4 regions of the Streptomyces griseochromogenes genome follow, and region 1 is predicted to be linked to each of the others. Evidence: riboswitches for the same ligand, from Rfam matches in the RefSeq annotation. Region 1 holds a riboswitch; each other region holds the start of a gene.
The links. A riboswitch is a leader RNA that binds a small molecule or an ion and turns the genes downstream of it on or off. The one in region 1 is predicted to bind cobalamin.

Region 1 (5,406 bases):
AGTTGAGGTCTTCACGACTCAACCTCCAAATCGACATACCGACATGCGGACGAGGTCTTCCGCATCCATGACACCGTCACCTAGATTGCCTGCGCATTACACAGGTGATCAGTGAGGGGACGGAGCCGTGGCATGTCCGAAACGCCTGAAGTGAGACCACCGGTCGTGACACCGGCCCGCGTGATCATCGGCCTGTGCCTCGTCGCACCCTTCGTGGCGATGCTGTGGGTCGGCTCGTACGCCAAGACGGATCCCGCCTTCATCGGGATCCCGTTCTTCTACTGGTACCAGATGCTGTGGGTGCTGATCTCCACCGCGCTCACGATGCTGGCGTACCGGCTGTGGCAGCGTGACCAGCGCGCCCGCAAGGGCGCGAACGGGGGTGCGGCGAAGTGAAGGACGGCGTCAACGGCGTCGCGCTCGGCGTCTTCATCTTCTTCTTCCTGGCCGTCACGGTCATGGGCTTCCTGGCCGCCCGCTGGCGCAGGGCCGACAACGAGCACTCCCTGGACGAATGGGGCCTGGGCGGACGGTCGTTCGGCACCTGGATCACCTGGTTCCTGCTCGGCGGCGACCTCTACACGGCGTACACGTTCGTCGCCGTGCCCGCGGCCGTCTACGCGGCGGGCGCGGCGGGCTTCTTCGCCGTCCCGTACACGATCCTCGTCTACCCGCTGATCTTCACGTTCCTGCCGCGCCTGTGGTCGGTGTCCCACAAGCACGGCTACGTGACGACCTCGGACTTCGTGCGCGGCCGCTTCGGCTCCAAGGGCCTGTCGCTGGCCGTGGCGCTGACCGGCATCCTCGCGACGATGCCGTACATCGCGCTCCAGCTCGTCGGCATCCAGGCCGTGCTGGACGTGATGGGCGTGGGCGGCGGCGAGAACACCAACTGGTTCGTCAAGGACCTCCCCCTGCTGATCGCCTTCGGCGTGCTGGCGGCGTACACCTACTCCTCGGGTCTGCGCGCCCCCGCCCTGATCGCGTTCGTCAAGGACGCGCTGATCTACATCGTGATCACGGTGGCGATCATCTACATCCCGATCAAGCTGGGCGGGTTCGACGACGTCTTCGCCAAGGCGGGCCACGCCTTCAGCCAAGTCAACCCGGCGACGGGCAAGCCGCGCGGCGTGCTCGCCCCGCCTCGGGCGGGCCAGTGGACGTACGCCACGCTGGCGCTCGGCTCGGCGCTCGCGCTGTTCATGTATCCGCACTCGATCACCGCGACGCTGTCGTCCAGGAGCCGTGAGGTGATCCGGCGCAACACCACGATCCTGCCGCTGTACTCGCTGATGCTGGGCCTGCTGGCCCTCCTCGGCTTCATGGCGGTCGCGGCCGGGGTGAAGGTCACCAACGGGCAGCTGGCCATCCCGCAGCTGTTCGAGGACATGTTCCCGGACTGGTTCGCGGGCGTGGCCTTCGCGGCGATCGGCATCGGCGCCCTCGTGCCCGCGGCCATCATGTCCATCGCGGCGGCGAACCTCTTCACCCGCAACATCTACAAGGACTTCATCAAGCCGGACGCCACGCCGAAGCAGGAGGCCCAGGTCTCCAAGTTCGTGTCGCTGCTGGTGAAGGTCGGCGCCCTGGTCTTCGTGCTGACCATGGACAAGACAGTCGCCATCAACTTCCAGCTGCTGGGCGGCATCTGGATCCTGCAGACCTTCCCGGCCCTGGTCGGCGGCCTGTTCACCCGCTGGTTCCACCGCTGGGCGCTGCTGGCCGGCTGGGCGGTCGGCATGGTGTACGGCACGTTCGCCGCGTACGGCATCGCCTCCCCGACCCAGAAGCACTTCGGCGGCAACGCCAAGGAGATCCCGGGCATCGGCGAGATCGGCTACATCGGCCTGACGGCCTTCGTCCTGAACGTCCTCGTCACGCTGGTCCTCACCGTCGTCCTGAAGGCCCTGAAGGCCCCCGAGGGGCTCGACGAGACCCGCCCGGAGGACTACACGGCGGACGCGGGCGAGCCGGGAGTTCAGGTGGAACTCCCGCCGGCCACGGCGGACGCCGGGCACTGAAACGCGCCCTGAAGGGGCGCGAGGAACTGCGCGAGCAACCACGATCCACCCGCAGCGGGCCGCCGACAACAAGTACCACGGCGGCCCGCTGTTGACACTCTGAAGCCGCCACAACACGCAACAGACACAACATCTGGGGGTGACACGACAGCCCGGCACTAGATGTATGCTCGTCCTCGCTGTCGCCGCAGGGGAATCCGGTGCGAATCCGGAACTGTCCCGCAACGGTGTACTTGCGTGCATCCGCACGCCTGTGTCAGTCCGAGGACCTGTCGGCAGCGCGCACCCGGCCGTCCGGCGCGGGTGCCTTGAGACGTCCGGGCCTCGTGGAGCGGGTCGGTGGACGCGACGCCCCGCGCGCTCGTGCTGCCCCCTGCCCTCCGCAAGGCCCCGTGCCGAGCGAGGGAGAGCCCCACGTGACCATCGCGCCAGCCGACCCGGCTTCAGCCATCCAGGCTACCGAGGCCCCGGTGGAGACGGACGGTCCCGGTACCGCGCTGCTGCGGACCCTGACCGAGCTGACCGCCGATCTCCCCGACGCGGACCCCGGCCGGGTCGCCGCGGCCGCGCTGCGCGGCCGGTCCGCCCGGGCCGACGAGGCGGAGTTGCGCGAGCTGGCCACGGAGGCGGCCGCCGGTCTCATCTCCGAGGACCCGGCCTACTCCCGGCTGGCCGCCCGGCTGCTGACCCTCTCCATCCGCGCGGAGGCCGCCTCGCAGGGCGTGACGTCCTTCACCGAGTCCGTCGCCGTGGGCCACCGCGAGGGTCTCATCGCCGACCGGACCGCCGAGTTCGCCCGGCTGCACGCCGCCCGCCTGGACTCCCTGGTCGACCGGGCGGCCGACGACCGCTTCGGCTACTTCGGCCTGCGCACCCTGCACAGCCGCTACCTGCTGCGCCACCCGATCACCCGCCAGGTCATCGAGACGCCCCAGCACTTCATGCTGCGCGTCGCCGCCGGCCTCGCCGAGGACGACAGCGCCCGCGCGGTGGACGAGGTCGCGGCGCTCTACGGGCTCATGAGCCGCCTCGACTACCTGCCCTCCTCCCCCACGCTCTTCAACTCCGGTACACGCCACCCGCAGATGTCCTCCTGCTACCTGCTGGACTCCCCGCTGGACGAGCTGGACTCCATCTACGACCGCTACCACCAGGTCGCCCGCCTCTCCAAGCACGCCGGCGGCATCGGGCTGTCCTACTCCCGTATCCGCAGCCGCGGTTCGCTCATCCGCGGCACCAACGGGCACTCCAACGGCATCGTCCCGTTCCTGAAGACCCTGGACGCCTCGGTGGCCGCGGTGAACCAGGGCGGCCGGCGCAAGGGTGCCGCGGCCGTGTACCTGGAGACCTGGCACTCCGACATCGAGGAGTTCCTGGAGCTGCGGGACAACACCGGTGAGGACGCCCGCCGTACCCACAACCTGAACCTCGCGCACTGGATCCCGGACGAGTTCATGCGCCGGGTCAACGCCGACGCGCAATGGTCGCTGTTCTCCCCGGCGGACGTGCCGGAACTGGTCGACCTGTGGGGCGAGGAGTTCGACGCCGCCTACCGCAAGGCTGAGGCGGCGGGCCTCGCGAAGAAGACCATCCCGGCCCGCGATCTGTACGGCCGCATGATGCGCACCCTCGCGCAGACCGGCAACGGCTGGATGACCTTCAAGGACGCCGCCAACCGCACGGCCAACCAGACGGCGACCGCGGGCCATGTCGTCCACTCCTCCAACCTCTGCACGGAGATCCTGGAGGTCACGGACGACGGGGAGACCGCGGTCTGCAACCTGGGCTCGGTCAACCTCGGTGCCTTCGTCAGCGACGGGGACATCGACTGGCAGCGCCTGGACGAGACGGTCCGCACGGCCGTCACCTTCCTCGACCGGGTGGTCGACATCAACTTCTACCCGACCGAGCAGGCGGGCCGCTCCAACGCCAGGTGGCGTCCGGTGGGCCTGGGCGCCATGGGTCTGCAGGACGTCTTCTTCAAGCTGCGCGTGCCCTTCGACTCGCCCGAGGCCAAGGCCCTGTCCACGCGGATCGCCGAGCGCGTCATGCTCGCCGCGTACGAGGCCTCCGCCGACCTCGCCGAGCGCAACGGCCCGCTGCCGGCCTGGGAGAAGACCCGTACCGCCCAGGGCGTCCTGCACCCCGACCACTACGACGTCGAGCTGAACTGGCCCGAGCGCTGGGCGGCCCTGCGCGAGCGGATCGCCGCGGTCGGCATGCGCAACTCGCTGCTCCTCGCGATCGCCCCGACCGCGACCATCGCCTCCATCGCGGGCGTGTACGAGTGCATCGAGCCGCAGGTCTCCAACCTGTTCAAGCGCGAGACGCTGTCCGGCGAGTTCCTCCAGGTCAACTCGTACCTGGTGAAGGACCTGAAGGAGCTCGGCGTCTGGGACGCGCGCACCCGTGAGGCACTGCGAGACTCCAACGGCTCCGTCCAGGACTTCGTGTGGATCCCGGCCGATGTGCGGGCGCTGTACCGCACGGCGTGGGAGATCCCGCAGCGCGGCCTGATCGACATGGCCGCGGCCCGCACCCCGTTCCTGGACCAGGCGCAGTCCCTGAACCTGTTCCTGGAGACGCCGACCATCGGCAAGCTCTCCTCGATGTACGCGTACGCCTGGAAGTCGGGCCTGAAGACGACGTACTACCTGCGCTCGCGCCCGGCGACCCGGATCGCCCGCGCGGCGCAGGCTCAGCCGACCATCCCCGTCCAGCAGGTGGCCGACCCCGACGCCGTCGCCTGCTCCCTGGAAAACCCCGAGTCCTGCGAGGCCTGCCAGTAATTCCCGCCCGCCACCCGACCACCACCCCTGGAGGACGGCGCTTCGCGCCGACTGTGATGACCCGTAACACCAATCTCCTCGACCCGGGCTTCGAGCTGACTCTCCGCCCCATGCGCTACCCGGACTTCTACGAGCGCTACCGGGACGCCATCAAGAACACCTGGACCGTGGAAGAGGTCGACCTCCACTCGGACGTCGCCGACCTCGCGAAACTGTCGCCGGAGGAGCAGCACCTGATCGGCCGTCTGGTGGCCTTCTTCGCCACGGGCGACTCGATCGTCGCGAACAACCTGGTGCTGACGCTGTACAAGCACATCAACTCCCCGGAGGCGCGCCTGTACCTGTCGCGCCAGCTGTTCGAGGAGGCCGTGCACGTCCAGTTCTATCTGACGCTGCTCGACACCTACCTTCCCGACCCGGACGACCGCGCCGCCGCCTTCGCGGCCGTGGAGAGCATCCCCTCCATCCGTGAGAAGGCCGAGTTCTGCTTCAAGTGGATCGACTCGGTGGACAAGCTGGACCGCCTGGAGACCCAGGCGGACCGCCGGCGCTTCCTGCTCAACCTCATCTGCTTCGCCGCGTGCATCGAGGGCCTG
Region 2 (5,406 bases), 6.8 Mb from region 1:
CCGTACGACGGCGATGCCGGCGCCCTCGACCAGGCCCGGCAGCTCCTCCGCGACGTCCACCCGGGTCGGGTTGCCGATCCGGTACGCGGCGCCGGAGGCCCGGGCCGCCAGCAGATCGGTGTCGGCGGTCGACAACAACAACACTGTGCTCATGCGGGCGCTCCCGGTGGAATGAAAGGCAGTCCTTGCGGCGCGCCCGACTCGATGAGCCGCCAGAGCGCGTCCGTGTCCGCGTGCTGTTCGATCAGGTCGCCGAGCCGGTCGAGCTGCTCCTCGCGCAGCACGGCGAACGAGGTGTCGGGGGCCGGCACGAAGCGGCGGCCCGCGGCGGCGGCCACCTCGCGCAGGAAGGCCCGCCGGAAACCGTCCGACTCCAGCGAGCCGTGCCAGTGGGTGCCCCAGGTCCGGCCGACCCGGCAGCCGTCCAGGAAGGGCTCCCCGCCGGTCACTTCGGCCACCCCGTGATGGATCTCGTACCCGTCGACGCGCTCGCCGAGGGCTTCCCCCACCGGCCGGGTGAGGGTCTTCTCGCGGGCGAACCGCACCCGCACCGGGAGCACTCCGAGTCCCGGGACGCTGCCGGCGCGCGACTCGACCTCGTCCTCGATGTGCTCGCCGAGGATCTGGAAGCCGCCGCAGACCCCGAGGACAGGGCGGCCTTCGGCGGCCCTGCGGACGAGCGCGTCGGCCAGGCCCCGCTCGCGCAGCCACTCCAGAGCCCGTACCGTCCCGCGCGTTCCCGGGATCACCACGAGATCGGCGTCCGCCAGCTCCTCCGGCCGGTCCACGAACCGCACCACGACGCCCGGTTCGGCGGCCAGGGCGTCCACGTCCGTGAAGTTCGACATGAGCGGGACCGCGCAGACGGCGACCCGCAGCACGTCCTCGCCGACGGGGGGAGCCACGGCCGACTCGCGGACGGTGCCGCGCAGGGAGACCCGGAGCCCGTCCTCCTCGTCGATGCCGAGCCCGTGCCGGAACGGCAGCACGCCGTAGGTGTGCCGTCCGGTGAGCCCGTGCAGCATGTCCAGCCCCGGCTCCAGCAGGCTGACATCCCCGCGGAACTTGTTCACCAGGAACCCGGCGACCAGTTCCTGGTCCTCCGGTGAGAGCAGGGCGACCGTGCCGAAGAACGAGGCGAAGACACCGCCCCGGTCGATGTCGCCGACGACGAGCACGGGCAGCCGCGCGTTCCGCGCGATCCCCATGTTCACGATGTCGGTCCGCCGCAGATTGATCTCCGCGGGCGAACCGGCCCCCTCACAGATCACCGCGTCATACGTGCCCCGCAACTCGGCCAGACAGTCCAGGACCGTGCCCAGAAGCCGTTGCCGGCGCCCTCCGTGGTACCCGCGCGCGCTCAGCTCGCCCACCGGCTTGCCCAGCAGCACCACCTGGCTGCTCTGTTCGCCGCCCGGCTTGAGCAGCACGGGGTTCATCAGCGCCGTCGGTTCGACGCGACAGGCCTGGGCCTGCATGGCCTGCGCCCGCCCGATCTCGGCGCCCTCGCGCGTCACGAACGAGTTCAGGGACATGTTCTGCGCCTTGAAGGGCGCGACCTTGACGCCCTGGCGCACCAGCCACCGGCAGATCCCGGCCGTCACGACGCTCTTGCCGGCGTCGGAGGTGGTACCGGCGACGAGGAGACCACCGTTCACTTCCCACGTCCCTTCACGAGTCGGCGCGCGGCGACCGTCGCGCCGAGCGCGAGCAGGCCGACGCGGCGGGAGAGCCGTACGGCCCGGTCGATGTCGGTGACCTGGACGGCCCGCCCGGAATCCCCGTTGAGCACGGGCCGGTGCTCGACGCGTCCGCCGTAGGAGAGCGTGCCGCCCAGCCGCACACCGAGAGCGCCCGCGAACGAGGCCTCGACGGGCCCGGCGTTGGGGCTCGGGTGCTTGCGGGCGTCGGCCCGCCAGGCGCGCAGGGCGCCGCGCGGGTCGGGTCCGGCGGCGGCCGCGAGTACGGCGGTCAGCCGCGCCCCCGGCCAGCCGGCGAGGTCGTCGAGCCGGGCGGAGGCCCAGCCGTAGCGCCGGAAGCGGGCCGACTTGTGCCCCACCATCGCGTCCAGGGTGTTGACGGCCCGGAACCCGAGCAGCCCCGGCACCCCGCCCACCGCACCCCACACCAGCGCACCCACGACGGCGTCGGAGGTGTTCTCGGCGACGGACTCGACCACGGCCCGGGCGATCCCGTCGGCGTCGAGGGCCTGCGGATCCCGGCCGCACAGATGCGGCAGCCGCGCCCGCGCCGCCTCGATGTCCCCGGCCTCCAGCGCGCGCCCGACGGTCCGGGCCTCCCGGGCCAGCGACGTGCCCCCGACGACGGCCCAGGTGGCGGCACCGGCCAGCGCGACGGAGGCGGCGGGGGAGCGGCGTACGGCCCGCTCGGCGACGGCCCCCAGCGCCACGGCGCCGCCCGCGCACACGGCGGTGTGCAGGGCGCCCCAGCCACGGTGGTCGTGCCACAGCACGCGTTCCACGGCCGCGGCCGCGCGCCCGAACACGGCGACCGGATGCCCGCGGCGCGGATCGCCGAGGAACAGGTCGCCGAGAAGGCCGGCGGCGGCGCCGTACGCGTATGAGCGATCGGCACCCATCGGCTCAGCCGGCCGTGGGCTCAGGGGCGGGTCCGGTACTGGTCCTCGATCGGCGGCCGAGCATGGCGATATGTGTCCTCACTCAGGGTGTCCGCGCCCTGGTTCGACGAGACCGGCGGTGAGAGTTCCTGGCTCCCGGGGATGTTCTTCCCCGGTGACAGTGGCGGGACCGCGCCGGATTCGCACCGGCTTCCTCTTCTGCCGCCGTACATGGCGTGGGCAGTCCACCACGCACCCGGAAGGGCCGTCAACTTGCCTTTGACCTGGGACGGTGGACTGTGCTGAGGCCCACATCGCCGGCCCGCCGGGCCGTGCCCGACGACCGGGTCGCGGTGAATTCCCCCTCCTCCGGGCGACGTTCGGGGATCCCTCTTGTGCTCACACACCGTGAGCATGGCAAGGGTGCGTACGTCTCATACGGGATGCAACGGACGCGGGGGAGACGCACGGTGGCGTACGTGGCCGAACTGCCGCCGGACGACGGTCAGGTCGTACCGCCGGAGGTGGTGGGCGGGTCCCGCCCGCCGTGGACACACCTGCGCCCTGCCGCTCCGGCTGACGTGCCGGCCCGGCAGGGCGCAGGAGGGACTCCGGGGAACTAGGCCTTGGCCACGATCAAATGGATCCCGTAGGCCACCGCGGCCGCGCAGGCCGCGAAGCACACGTACGCGCCCGTCACCGCCAGCGCGGCGGAGCCGCCCTGTGCGGCGGCCTTCTCGCGGCGCGCGAGGCCGTTGATGCCGAGGGTGAACAGGGCCACCAGGCCCACCGTGAACACGAGGCTGACGCCGAAGACGGAGCCGAGGGCCGCCCAGTCGATCTTCATGGGGATGCTTCCTTCAGTTACCGGGTGCTCGGGTCAGACCGTGGCGGCCGGCGGGGTCGCCGGAGCGGCGGGGGCCGGGTCGGTGGCGGCGGCCGGAGACGGGATCGTGGCCGTCAGGCCCTCGGTGACGGTGCCCGCGGGCGGCGGGGTCACCGCGGCGATGGCGGTGGTCACCACGCCGGCCGGCTCGGCGGTGTCGTCGGCCACGACGTTGGTGTGGTCGACGACCTGGCGACGGGAGATCTTCCAGATCGTGGCGCTGGCGCCGACGAGGAAGACGGCGACGACCGCGGTGCCCCAGTCGCCCAGGTCCGTGACGGACTCGGCGCCCGCGCCGACCAGTGCGGCGGCCGGGAGGGTGAGCACCCAGGCGACGGCCATGCGGGTCGCGGTGGACCAGCGGACCACACCGCCCTTGCGGCCGAGGCCCGCGCCCATCACCGAGCCGGAGACGACATGGGTGGTGGAGAGGGAGAAGCCGAGGTGGGAGGAGGCCAGGATGGCGGTGGCCGCGCTGGTCTGGGCGGCGAAGCCCTGTCGCGGCTCCAGGTCGGTCAGCCCCTTGCCCATGGTGCGGATGATGCGCCAGCCGCCGATGTAGGTACCGAGCGCGATGGCCAGGCCCGCGGAGAGGATCACCCAGGTGGGAGGGTTGGAGCCGGGGGCGACCGCGCCGCCCGCGATCAGCGCCAGGGTGATGATGCCCATCGTCTTCTGGGCGTCGTTGGTGCCGTGGGCCAGGGAGACCAGGCCGGCCGAGGCGATCTGCCCCGCGCGGTAGCCCTTGCGGGTGGCCTCGCCCTCGGCGCCGCGGCCGATGCCGTAGGAGAACCGGGTGGCGAACATCGCCGCGAGACCCGCCACGACCGGGGCGGCGACCGCCGGGAGCAGGACCTTGGTGACCAGGACGTCACCGTGGACGGCACCGAAGCCGGCGGAGGCGACGGTGGCGCCGATCAGGCCGCCCATCAGCGCGTGGGAGGAGCTGGAGGGCAGTCCCACCAGCCAGGTCACCAGGTTCCAGAGGATCGCGCCGACCAGCGCGGCGAATATGACCTCGGGACGTATGCCGTTCTCGTCGACGAGACCCTTGGAGATCGTGTTGGCGACCTCCACGGAGAGGAAGGCGCCTACAAGGTTGAGGGCGGCGGACATGGCCACCGCGACCTTGGGCTTGAGCGCACCGGTCGAGATGGTCGTGGCCATCGCGTTGGCGGTGTCGTGGAAACCGTTCGTGAAATCAAACGCGAGTGCGGTTACCACCACAATCGCGAGGATCAGCGAGAAGTTTTCCATTTACCCAGGCAATCGTTCGAGGTCATTGGCTGTTGGACCGTAGGCAACCTGGGTGAACGGAAAGTGAACTGAAGCGGGCTTCAGGATGTCAGTGGCGGGTTGTCGGGGTCGTGTTCGGGTCGACATCCCAGGCGCCCCATGGCTGCCGGCCGCGCGCGAAGGCCCGCGGTCGCCTCGGCGGCCCGCGAAAGAGATCCTGGTCACCCCGCGGGCCGCCGCCGAGACGGGCGAGCGGCGCGCCGTCCGGCGCCCGCTCGGGAGTACGAATTCAGGCCCGATTCACGCCACGGGACCCCGCGGCGCCGGGCCGGCTGGCAGGATCCCCGCATGGCTGAACAGCGACGGGATCCGGAAGCGGAAGAGTCACACCTGTGGGAGGGCGTGGTCGCGACGGCCCGGCGGACCGTCGCCGACGGGCTGGTCGTCGGCACCTCCGGCAATGTGTCGGCGCGCGTCGGGGACCTCGTGCTGGTCACCCCGTCGGGCGTGCCCTACGACCGGCTGACCCCGAACGACATCACCGGCGTCGACCTCGACGGATGCCAGGTGCTCGGCACGCTCGTGCCGACCAGCGAGCTGCCCATGCACCTGGCCGTCTACCGCACCACCGACGCCCGCGCCGTCGTCCACACCCACGCGGTGCACGCCACGGCCGTCTCCACCCTCGTGACCGAGCTGCCCCCGA
Region 3 (5,406 bases), 4.5 Mb from region 1:
GTCGGCACCACCACCTCTGCGCTCGGCACCGAGCGGCGCCTCCTGGACGCCAACGAGCCGTGGACCCACGGCGTGGCGATGACCACCGGCGACTACACGGGAAACGGCCGCACGGACGACCTCGTCGTCCGCCGGTCCGACGGTGAGACCACCATGTACACCGACACCGGCGTCACCCGGCTGGGTGACGAGCACACGCTCGTCACCCCGGCCTCCTGAGCGAGGTCGTCAGGTGGTCGAAGGACGCACGCCGTGCCGGATCCACACGTTGGGTTCGACGTAGACCGCGCGGTCATGTGCGGTGTCGCAGTGGACCGGGACGAGGGCGCCCGGTACGTCGATGTCCCCGTCACTGTCGAAGGGCAGGCCGGTCCACTGCCGCCACTGGGCCAGGGAGCCGCTGACCGTCATCGACGCCGTGGCGACCTTCTCGACGCTGCCACCGGACTTGACGTGCACGCGCAGCCACGGGTCGGCAGGCAGTCCGTCCTCGCGCCGCCGGCGGATGTAGTCGGCCATGGGGACCCGTGGTTCGAGGTGTTTGGCCGTGGGACGGACCGGGGCCAGCAACGCGTCGTGGCCCTGTCGTCGGGCGCCGTCCCGCAGCGCGGTCAGCATGCGGTAGGACAGACCACGGCCGAGGTACTCGGTGTCCACCGTGATCTCCAGCGCGCTGGCTGTCGTCGGCGCGTTCCCGAGGTGCCGGTCGCGGTAGGCCCATACGAGCACTTGGTCCCAGCCCTTGTCCGGCATCTCCTCACGGCCGTCGAGCCCGGCGTCGAAGGGCACACTCAACCCGCGTGCCACTACGCGGTCGCCGTCCGTCGCCACCACGCAGTACTCGGGGAAGTCTTCGGCCACCCGGCTCAACAGGGCGCCCGCGACCAGATCCTGAGGGATGAAAGCGGGCCACGTCTCGGTCATCTCGTAGAGCCGGGACGTCAATGACGGACGCTCGGTGAGCGGGGTGATCAAGATGCTGTCCATGTCTGTCACGGTGGGGAACCCTGTCATGGGAACACCCTCTTGGCCAGCGGTTTTACCCCTCGACGGCGGCTCGTGCCGGCCGTCCGGTGAACACGTCGGTTCAGCTCACCGGGCCGCCTCGGGAGTCGTGCCGGGCCCGGCGAGGCCGAGTTCGTGTTCGCCGAGGGAGGTGAAGCAGCGCTCGACGTCGGTGTCGGTCACTTCGGCGAGGGTCGCGGGCGACCAGCGGGGGTTGCGGTCCTTGTCGATGACCTGGGCGCGGATGCCCTCCACCAGGTCGGGAGTGCTCAGGGCGGCGCAGGAGACGCGGTACTCCTGGTCGAGAACCCGCTCCAGCGAGCCGAGCCGCCGGGCGTGGCGCAGGGCGGCCAGGGTGACCTTCAGGGCGCTGGGCGACCTGGTGAGCAGGGTCTCCGCTGCTTCCTTCGCCGCCGTGTCGCCATGGGCGAGCAGCCGCCGGACGATCTCCTCCACCGTGTCGGCGGCGTAGCAGGCGTCGATCCACTCCCTCCGGCCGGCCAACTCGCCCGTGGGCGGCGACTGCGTGTGACGGGCGAGCACCTGCTCCACGGTCAGGTCGGCGAGGTCGGCGACGAAGGCCCGGAGCGCGTCGGACGGCACGTAGTGGTCGGCGAGCCCGCACAGCAGGGCGTCGGCGGCGCCGATCTGTGCGCCGGTCAGTGCGAGGTGGGTGCCCAGTTCGCCCGGGGCGAGGGAGAGGAGGTAGGTGCCGCCGACGTCGGGGACGAAGCCGATGCCGGTCTCGGGCATGGCGACCCTCGACCGTTCGGTGACGATCCGTACGCTGCCGTGCGCCGAGATGCCGACGCCGCCGCCCATGACGATGCCGTCCATGACGGCGACGTAGGGCTTGGGGTAGTGGGCGATGCGGGCGTTGAGGTGGTACTCGTCGCGCCAGAACGCGGCCGAGGCGGTGCCGTCGCCGTCGCGCGCGTCGTCGTGGACGGCGCGGATGTCGCCGCCCGCGCACAGACCGCGCTCCCCGGCCCCGGTGATGACCACGGTCTCCACGGCCGGGTCGTGCTCCCAGGCGGTCAGGGCCTCATCGATGCGGCGCACCATCGCGTGGGACAGCGCGTTGAGTGCCTTCGGCCGGTTGAGGGTGATGTGGGCGGCCCGTCCGGCTGTGTGCAGCAGGACGGATTCCTCGGTACCGGTCGTCCGAACGCCTCCGTCAGGCCGCGGGCCACGATCGACACGCATGATCTCATCGGTTCCTTGTCTCGATGGTTCAACGACGGCTCACGCCGCGCCGGTCCCGGGTCGCCGCGCTGAGCCGCGGCGGTGTGAAGGCATAGAGATCGAGGATCTCCGGCAGGGGTGCGATGCCCGGCCCGCCCGCGCGTACCCAGTCGGTGATGTCCTCGGTGGCGTGGGGGTCGTTGACGAGTCCCAGCCAGACCGGTCGGCCGCCGGCGGCCCGTCCGGCGGCGGAGGGCTGTACGACGATGACGTTGGCCTGTTCGCAGACGTCGAGGCAGGCGGAGATGCGCACAGGAACCTCCGCTCGCAGACGCGCGGTCTGCCCCGCGTGATCGACGCCGGTCACCTTGGTACTGCCACAGCAGCAGTCCCGGCACACGACGACACGGCAGGGCGCCGGTTCGGCCCCCGGTACGACTACCGCGTCGCCGGATGCCGGTTCCGCCAGGTTCTCTGGCACGGTCAACCACTCCTCCCCCGGGGAAATCCGCCCCGGTGTCCGTCGAGGAGGCGACCGCGTGAGTCTCCTGGCTCTCGGGTCGTCGCTCGTCCCGGCCTTCCCGCCCTCGCGGACAGTGGCCTGTCGGAACTCGCTCACCGATCACAGTGGCGGGACCGCGCCGGATTCACACCGGCTTCCTCGGATCGCCGTCGCCTTGTCGCGGATCATCATTCCATCGCCGACCAGCTCCCGTCATCCTCGCGACGACGACCCGGGCACCCGGACCGGCCGACGCGGCGGCCCCGGCCGTCGTGGTCAGTACACGTCGCGCGCGTAGCGCTTGTCGGCGGCGAGCTGTTTGACGTACGCCGCCGCCTCGGCCTCGTCCAGGCCGCCGTGGACGACGGCCGTCTCCCGCAGGGCCCGGTCGACGTCTTTGGCCATCCGGGAGGCGTCGCCGCAGACGTAGAGATGGGCGCCGTCCCGGAGCCAGGACCACAGCTGCGCACCGTGTTCGCGCATCCGGTCCTGGACGTAGATCTTGGCGCGCTGATCGCGGGAGAAGGCGGTGTCCAGACGGGTGAGCGTGCCGTCGGCGAGGAACGCGGTCAGCTCCTCCTCGTAGTAGAAGTCGGCGGCCCGGCGCTGTTCGCCGAAGAACAGCCAGTTCGGCGCGTGGTGGCCGCGGGCCCGGCGGTCCTCCAGAAAGCCGATGAAGGGCGCGACGCCGGTGCCGGGGCCCACCATCACGGCCGGTGCTGCGGGGTCGGCGGGCGGGCGGAAGTGCGACGCCCGCTGGACGCGGACCGGAACCGGTGTGCCGGGCTCGGCGTCGGCGAGGAACGGGGAGCACACGCCCTGTCGGGGGCGGCCGCCGAGGTTCTCGTAGCGGACGACGGAGACGGTCAGCGAGACGAGGTGAGGGTCTGTCAGGGGGCTGGAGGATATGGAGTACATGCGGGGTTGCAGGCGCCCCAGCACGTCGGCCCATTGCTGTGCCCCGGCCCGGATTCCGAACTCGGCGACCACGTCGACGGCCTGGCGGCCCCAGGACCACTGGGCCAGCTCCCCCTTGTTGTCCTGCCGCAGCAGCTTGCGCAGCTCGCGCGGGTCGCGGGCGCGGTCGGCGACGAAGCGCAGCAGGCCGGGAGTGATACGGGTGATGTCCAGATGGCGCAGCAGTGCCTCGGCGAAGGGCACGTCCCCGGCGTTGGTGACCCGAACGGCCGCGTCCGCGTCCAGGCCGGTGACGGCCAGCCACTCCGTCACGAGCTCCGGCCAGTTGACCGGCTGCACCGCCAGGGCGTCCCCGGCCTCGTAGACCAGCGGGGTGTCGCTGTCACGCGTGTCGAAGGTGAAGCGCCTCACCTCCTTGACCGCACCGGGCAGGCTCAGCAGGCGGTTTCCGGTCAGGCGGGCGGTGACGGGGGCGGAACGGCTCGGGCGGGGAGCCGCCGGGGTGGCGGGGGCCGGATCGGGCGCCGGATCGAAGGCGGGATCGGAGGCCGGGTGCTCGGGGCTCTTCAGCACAGTGAGCACCTGGTCGAGCCAGGCCCCGGCCTCGGTCTCGAAGTCCGGTTCGCAGTCGGTGCGCGGGGCCAGGCGTATCGCCTCCAGCTCCTCCATGCGCCGGTCGAGACGGCGGCCATGGCCGCAGAAGTCGTCGTACGAGGAGTCGCCGAAGGCGAGGACGGCGTAGCGCCTGCCCGCGAGGCGCGGGGCGTCGGGCGAGGCGAGGGCGTCCCAGAACTCGGCGCCGTTGTCCGGGGCGTCGCCGTCGCCGAAGGTGCTCGTGATCAGCAGCAGGTCGGCGTCGGAGGGCAGCGCTGCGGGGTCGGCCTCCTCCATGGGCAGGAGGGCGGCGGAGTGGCCGTCGGAGGTGAGTCTCTCGGACGCGGCGATCGCGAACTCCTCGGCGTTGCCGGTCTGCGACGCCCAGAGGATCACGACCTGGCGGCGCGGGGCGTCCGCGGACGGGGCGGACGACCGCGGGGAGCCGTCGATGCCGTGCGCGGTGGAATGCGTCGCCTCCGCTCTGGAGTACATCCCGGCCAGCGCACCGTTCACCCACAGGGCGTGCTCCGGGCTGAAAGGGGCGTCCGGCGGCAGCACCGGTACGCCCGGCGCGCCGAACGGGATGCCGGCCAGGAAGCCGGTCAGATAGCGGCGTTCGTGTTCGGTGAGGACCGGCAGGGGCGCGGGTTCCAGCCCGAACGGGTTGGGAGAGGAATGGGCAGCAGGGGAGGCGGGCGGTCGAAGGGCCGACGCGGCCGATGGCGGAGTGGTGGCCTCCGCGGCCGCAAGGGCCGGTGCCTGAACCGTCACCGGGGTGGCCACCTTGGTCAGCGACACCGCGCACACCTTGAACTCGGGCTGGAACGACAGCGGGTCGACGGCATCGCTGGTCACGGCGTTGACGCTCAGGTACTCCCCGAACAGGTCGTTCCAGTGGAACGGCGCGAAACAGCAGCCCGGCCGTACCCGGTCGGTGACGACCGCGGGCAGCACGGCCCGTCCGCGCCGCGAGGCGACCTCCACCGAATCCCCCTCGGCGAGGCCCAGTTCGGCCGCGTCCTGCGGGTGCACCTCCACGAAGGGGGCGGGGTTGAGCTTGGTCAGCTTGGCCACCTTGGCCGTCTTGGTCAGGGTGTGCCACTGATGCTGGAGGCGGCCGGTGTTGAGCACGTACGGGTAGTCGTCATCGGGCATCTCGGCCGCCGGGATGTGCGGACGGGCGTAGAAGACCGCACGTC
Region 4 (5,406 bases), 1.1 Mb from region 1:
CAGGCCGGTGCGCAGCAGGTCGGCAGCCTCCGCCGCGCTGGGCACGCGCGGCGAGTGGATGTCGTAGACGCCGGGTCCCGCCTCGCGCGGGTAGCCGTGGGCGGCGAGTTCACGGGCCACCTGCATGTGCGAACGGGCGGCCTCCAGGCTGATGACGTCGGCGTCGAGATCGTCGATGGCCTGGACGATGTCGCCGAACTCGGCGTAGCACATATGGGTGTGGATCTGGGTGTCCGGGCGGACGCCGCTGGTGGTCAGCCGGAAGGCCCGCGTGGCCCACTCCAGGTACGCGGGGCGGTCGGCGGCACGCAGGGGGAGGGTTTCGCGCAGGGCGGGCTCGTCGACCTGGATCACCGAAGTACCTGCCGCCTCCAGGTCGTTCACCTCCTCGCGCAGGGCGAGGGCCACCTGGCGGGCGGTGTCGGCGAGGGGCTGGTCGTCGCGGACGAAGGACCAGGCGAGCATGGTGACGGGACCGGTGAGCATGCCCTTGACCGGGCGGTCGGTGAGGGACTGGGCGTACGTCGTCCAGCGCACCGTCATCGGCTCGGGGCGCGAGATGTCGCCGGCCAGGATCGGCGGCCGGACGTAACGGGTGCCGTAGGACTGGACCCAGCCGTGCTGCGTGGCGAGGTAGCCGGTGAGCCGCTCGGCGAAGTACTGGACCATGTCGTTGCGTTCGGCCTCGCCGTGCACCAGGACGTCCAGGCCCGCCTTCTCCTGGAAGGCGATCACCTCGCGGATCTCCGCCCCGACGCGTTCCTCGTATCCGGCGGTGTCGATGCGGCCGGCCCTCAAGTCGGCGCGCGCGGAGCGCAGTTCGCCGGTCTGCGGGAAGGAGCCGATGGTCGTGGTGGGGAGCGCGGGGAGGCGCAGGTGGGCGCGCTGGGCCGCGGCCCGCTCGGGGTATGGCCGGCAGCGGCGCGCGTCGTCGTCCGTGACGGCGGCGGTGCGGGCGCGCACGGCCGGGTCATGGGTGATGGGCGAGTGTGCGCGGGAGGCCAGATCGGCCCGGTTCGCCGACAGCTGCGCGGTGATCGTGTCGGTGCCGCGGGCCAGGCCCTTGGCGAGGGTGACGATCTCGGCCGTCTTCTGCCGGGCGAAGGCGAGCCAGCGCAGGATCTGCGGCTCGATGTCCCGCTCGGCCGCCGCGTCGAGGGGGACGTGCAGGAGTGAGCAGGAGGCCGACACGTCGACCCGGTCGGCCAGGCCGAGCAGGGTGCCGAGCGTGGCCAGGGAGGCCGACAGGTCGTTGCCCCAGATGTTGCGGCCGTTCACGACACCGGCGACCAGCCGCTTGCCGGGCAGTCCGCCGACGGCCGCGAGCGCGTCCAGGTTGGCGGCGGCCGCCTCGGTGAAGTCCAGGGCCAGGCCCTCCACCGGTGCCTTGGCCAGCACCGGCAGGGCATCGCCGAGCCGGTCGAAGTAGGAGGCGACCAGCAGCTTGGGCCGGTCGGTGAGGGCACCGAGATCGCGGTAGGCGCGGGCGGCGGCGTTCAGTTCGGCCGGGGTACGGTCCTGGACCAGGGCCGGCTCGTCGAGCTGCACCCACTCGGCACCGGCCGCGCGCAGGTCGGCGAGGACCTCGGCGTACACCGGGAGCAGACGGTCCAGGAGGGTGAGCGGCTCGAAGTCCGCGGACACCCCGGGCGCGGGCTTGGCGAGCAGCAGGTAGGTCACCGGGCCGACCAGCACGGGACGTGCCGTCAACTCCAGGGCGAGGGCTTCCTTCAGCTCGGAGACCTGCTTGCCGGAGTCGGCCGCGAACCGCGTGTCCGGGCCCAACTCGGGCACGAGATAGTGGTAGTTGGTGTCGAACCACTTGGTCATCTCCAGTGGCGCGACTTCCTGCGTGCCGCGGGCCATGGCGAAGTAGCCTTCCAGCGGGTCGGCGGCGACGGCCGCCCGGTGCCGGTCGGGGATCGCGCCCACCATGACGGTGGTGTCCAGGACGTGGTCGTAGTACGAGAAGTCACCGGTCGGGACCTCGTCGACGCCGGCCTCCGCCAGCTGCCGCCAGTTGGTGCGACGCAGTTCGGCGGCGGCCGTGCGCAGGGCGTCGGCGGTGACCCGGCCCTTCCAGTGGCCCTCGATCGCCTTCTTCAGCTCCCGGCCCTGGCCCTGGCGGGGGTAGCCGTACACGGTGGCCCGTGCTGCCGCGGCTGCGGACTTGGTGGTCACGGAGATCTCCTTCGCGAGATGAATCCCTGAGATCCCGGGGACGGGACGAGAGCGCGAAGGGGTGACGTACCGGACGGCAGCGGCCGTCGGCCGTCCGTTCGGTCACGCACGCCGACCCGCCCTCGAGGTCACCGGGATTCCGCGCACGAGTCGTCCCGTACGCGGGCAGTTGGCAGGTCTTCGGACTCGCGGGCACGTCCTCATGGGGGAGGACACCTACTGGCCGTCGCTTCCCAGACCCTGTACATCGGGCCCAGTGCGTATGACGGCGGTCGTTCCCGCTCACCGCTGCGGGGCAGTCCCGGATTTCCACCGGGTTCCCTCTTACGACGCGTCCCGCCTGGCTGACGGGGCGAACCAGCTGCACCGGCCACCCTACGGGGTCGGGTCGTACATGTGGAATCCCCGACCGGCCTTGCGGCCCAGCAGCCCCGCTTCCACCATCCGCTGCAGCAGCGGGGGAGGGGCGTAGAGGGGTTCCCTGAACTCGTCGTACAGGGACTCGGCGATCGAGGCCACGGTGTCGAGCCCGATCAGGTCCGCCAGCTTCAGCGGGCCCATGGGGTGGGCGCAGCCCAGTTCCATGCCGGCGTCGATGTCGGCGGCGGTGGCGAAGCCGGACTCCGTCATACGGATCGCCGAGAGCAGGTACGGGACGAGCAGCGCGTTGACGACGAAACCGGCCCGGTCCCGGGAGCGGATGACCGTCTTGCCGAGCGTGAGCGCGGCGAACTCCTCGACGACGGCCGCCGCTTCGGGCGCCGTGTGCAGGGACGTCACGAGCTCCACCAGGGGCAGTACGGGGACAGGGTTGAAGAAGTGCAGACCTACGACCCGGTCGGCGCGGCTCGTGGCCATGCCGAGGCGCATGACGGGGAGGGAGGAGGTGTTCGTGGCCAGGACGGCCTCCGGGTCCTCGACGATCTTGTCGAGGGCCGCGAACACCTCCGCCTTGGCGTCGGCGTTCTCGACGACGGCCTCGACGACCAGCTGCCGGTCGGCCAAGTCCGCCGGCTCGCCGGTGAAGACCAGGCGGGCGAGGGCGTCCTGTGCGGCGGACCGCTCCAGCTTGCCCCGCCGTACGGCACGCTCCAGGGAAGCCGCCACCCGCTCCCGCGCGGCGTGGGCGGCCGTGGCGTCGGCCTCGCAGACGATCGTGTCGATCCCGGCCCGCGCGCACACCTCGGCGATGCCCGCGCCCATCTGGCCGCCGCCGACCACTCCGACACGCCGGATGCCGCCGCTCATGACCGGGCCTGCGTCCGGCGCACCAGGTGGCGGGCATAGGCGTCCGGGGTGAAGAAGAGCGGCAACTCACCGGTCAGTGCCGTGCGTTCGAAGAGGGCCCGGACCTCCTCCACGGGTGCCCACGGGTACTCGGCGCCCAGCGCCGCGAGTTCCTCGTCGAGCAGCCCGAGGACCGTCTCCCGGTCGATCACCCGGTGCCGCAGCCACTGCCAGATCTGCACCCGGGCGATCTCGGCGGTGGCCGCGTCCTCCATGAGGCCGCTCAGCGCGACGGCGCCCTGCCCGCGCAGCCAGGCGGCGAAGTAGCGCAGGGCGACCGAGATGTTGGTCCGCACGCCCTCCGCCGTGGGCGGCCCGCTGATCCGGCGCACCGAGAGCAGATCCGCGGCCGTCACCTCCACGTCGTCCCGCGTCCGGTCGAGCTGGTGCGGACGCTCGCCGAGGACACCGTCGAACACCTCGCGGCACACGGGTACGAGTGCGGGGTGCGCGACCCAGGAGCCGTCGAAGCCGTCCTCGGCCTCCCGCTCCTTGTCCAGCCGGACCTTGGCGAGCGCCGCCTCGTGGGCGGCCGGGTCCTTGCTCGGCACCTGCGCCGCCATACCACCGATGGCGTGGGCGCCGCGGCGGTGGCAGGTGCGCACGAGGAGTTCGGTGTACGCCCGCATGAAGGGCGCGGTCATCGTCACCTTGGCCCGGTCCGGCAGCAGGAAGTCGGTGCGGTGGCCGAAGGTCTTGATCAGGCTGAAGAGGTAGTCCCAGCGGCCCGCGTTGAGACCGGAGCTGTGCTCACGCAGCTCGTAGAGGATCTCCTCCATCTCGAACGCGGCGGTGATCGTCTCGATCAGGACGGTGGCGCGGATCGTGCCCCGGGGGATGCCGAGGAGTTCCTGCGCGGTGACGAAGACGTCGTTCCACAGTCGGGCCTCGTAGCGGTTCTCCAGCTTCGGGAGGTAGAAGTACGGGCCGTGACCCGCGTCGATCTGCCGCTGCGCGCAGTGGAAGAAGTACAGGCCGAAGTCGACGAGCGCGGCGGGCACGGGGCGTCCGTCGTACTCCAGGTGCTCCTCGTCGAGGTGCCAGCCGCGCGGCCGTACGACGACGGTGGCGAGCCGCTCCCGCCCGTCGAGCCGGTACTCCTTGCCGTCGTCGGCGGTGAAGTCGATGCGCCGCTCGATGGCGTCGAGCAGGTTCAGCTGCCCGTCGATCACATGGCGCCAGGTGGGCGCGGTGGCGTCCTCGAAGTCGGCCATCCACACCTGGGCGCCGGAGTTGAGGGCGTTGACCGTCATACGGCGCTCGGGCGGGCCGGTGATCTCCACACGGCGGTCGGTCAGGCCGGGGGCGGGCGGCGCGACGTGCCAGGTGGCGTCGGCGCGGACGGCGGAGGTGACCATGGGGAAGTCGAGCGGGGACCCGGCGGCCAGGCGCAGGGCCTGCCGGCGGCGTTCCCTCATCAGGTCCTGACGCCGCTTGCCGAAGGCCGCCGCCAGCCGGCCGACGAAGTCCAGGGCGGCGGGGGTGAGGATTTCATCATGGCGGTGCCCCGGGGCACCGAGGACGCGGACATGATGGGTCAGTGAACTGATGGACATCGGGTCTCCTGAAGAGGACGCAAACGAAGGGTGCGGACCGACCGTCATTCCGTCGAACACACCTGGGGGCGCGGGGCTGTATCGACACGCGGCCACCGCCGCGTGTGCGCGACCAGCCCCCACGCACCCGCAGTCGACGAACCGGACCTAGTGGAACTGCTCCTCCTCCGTGGACCCGGCCAACGCCGTGGTGGAAGAGGCGGGATTCACGGCAGTGGAGACCAGGTCGAAATAGCCCGTACCGACTTCACGCTGGTGCCTGACCGCCGTGAAGCCGTGCGCCTGCGCCGCGAACTCCCGTTCCTGCAGGTCGACATACGCGGTCATGCCGTGCTCGGCGTAACCGCGGGCCAGGTCGAACATGCCGTGGTTCAGGGAGTGG

Region 2: linked by a shared signal. The riboswitch ahead of AVL59_RS36045 (cobalamin biosynthesis protein) and the one ahead of AVL59_RS06880 (ribonucleoside-diphosphate reductase subunit alpha) in region 1 are both predicted to bind cobalamin.
Region 3: linked by a shared signal. The riboswitch ahead of AVL59_RS25635 (hypothetical protein) and the one ahead of AVL59_RS06880 (ribonucleoside-diphosphate reductase subunit alpha) in region 1 are both predicted to bind cobalamin.
Region 4: linked by a shared signal. The riboswitch ahead of metE (5-methyltetrahydropteroyltriglutamate--homocysteine S-methyltransferase) and the one ahead of AVL59_RS06880 (ribonucleoside-diphosphate reductase subunit alpha) in region 1 are both predicted to bind cobalamin.

The regions. Positions count from the first base shown of each region.
Region 1 covers NZ_CP016279.1:1,467,501-1,472,906, reverse strand. The annotation lists gene AVL59_RS06890 (DUF3311 domain-containing protein) at 133-396, shown strand; gene mctP (monocarboxylate uptake permease MctP) at 393-2,021, shown strand; cobalamin riboswitch at 2,188-2,312, shown strand; gene AVL59_RS06880 (ribonucleoside-diphosphate reductase subunit alpha) at 2,438-4,810, shown strand; gene AVL59_RS06875 (ribonucleotide-diphosphate reductase subunit beta) at 4,867-5,406, shown strand, end outside.
Region 2 covers NZ_CP016279.1:8,314,028-8,319,433, reverse strand. The annotation lists gene cobN (cobaltochelatase subunit CobN) at 1-153, opposite strand, end outside; gene AVL59_RS36050 (cobyric acid synthase) at 150-1,658, opposite strand; gene AVL59_RS36045 (cobalamin biosynthesis protein) at 1,655-2,599, opposite strand; cobalamin riboswitch at 2,703-2,843, opposite strand; gene AVL59_RS36040 (hypothetical protein) at 3,198-3,425, opposite strand; gene AVL59_RS36035 (inorganic phosphate transporter) at 3,459-4,721, opposite strand; gene AVL59_RS36030 (class II aldolase/adducin family protein) at 5,049-5,406, shown strand, end outside.
Region 3 covers NZ_CP016279.1:5,978,330-5,983,735, forward strand. The annotation lists gene AVL59_RS25620 (trypsin-like serine peptidase) at 1-219, shown strand, start outside; gene AVL59_RS25625 (acetyltransferase-like protein) at 229-987, opposite strand; gene AVL59_RS25630 (enoyl-CoA hydratase/isomerase family protein) at 1,093-2,211, opposite strand; gene AVL59_RS25635 (hypothetical protein) at 2,240-2,590, opposite strand; cobalamin riboswitch at 2,732-2,853, opposite strand; gene AVL59_RS25640 (molybdopterin-dependent oxidoreductase) at 2,969-5,406, opposite strand, start outside.
Region 4 covers NZ_CP016279.1:2,594,753-2,600,158, forward strand. The annotation lists gene metE (5-methyltetrahydropteroyltriglutamate--homocysteine S-methyltransferase) at 1-2,181, opposite strand, end outside; cobalamin riboswitch at 2,348-2,545, opposite strand; gene AVL59_RS11045 (3-hydroxybutyryl-CoA dehydrogenase) at 2,557-3,429, opposite strand; gene aceB (malate synthase A) at 3,426-5,024, opposite strand; gene aceA (isocitrate lyase) at 5,172-5,406, opposite strand, start outside.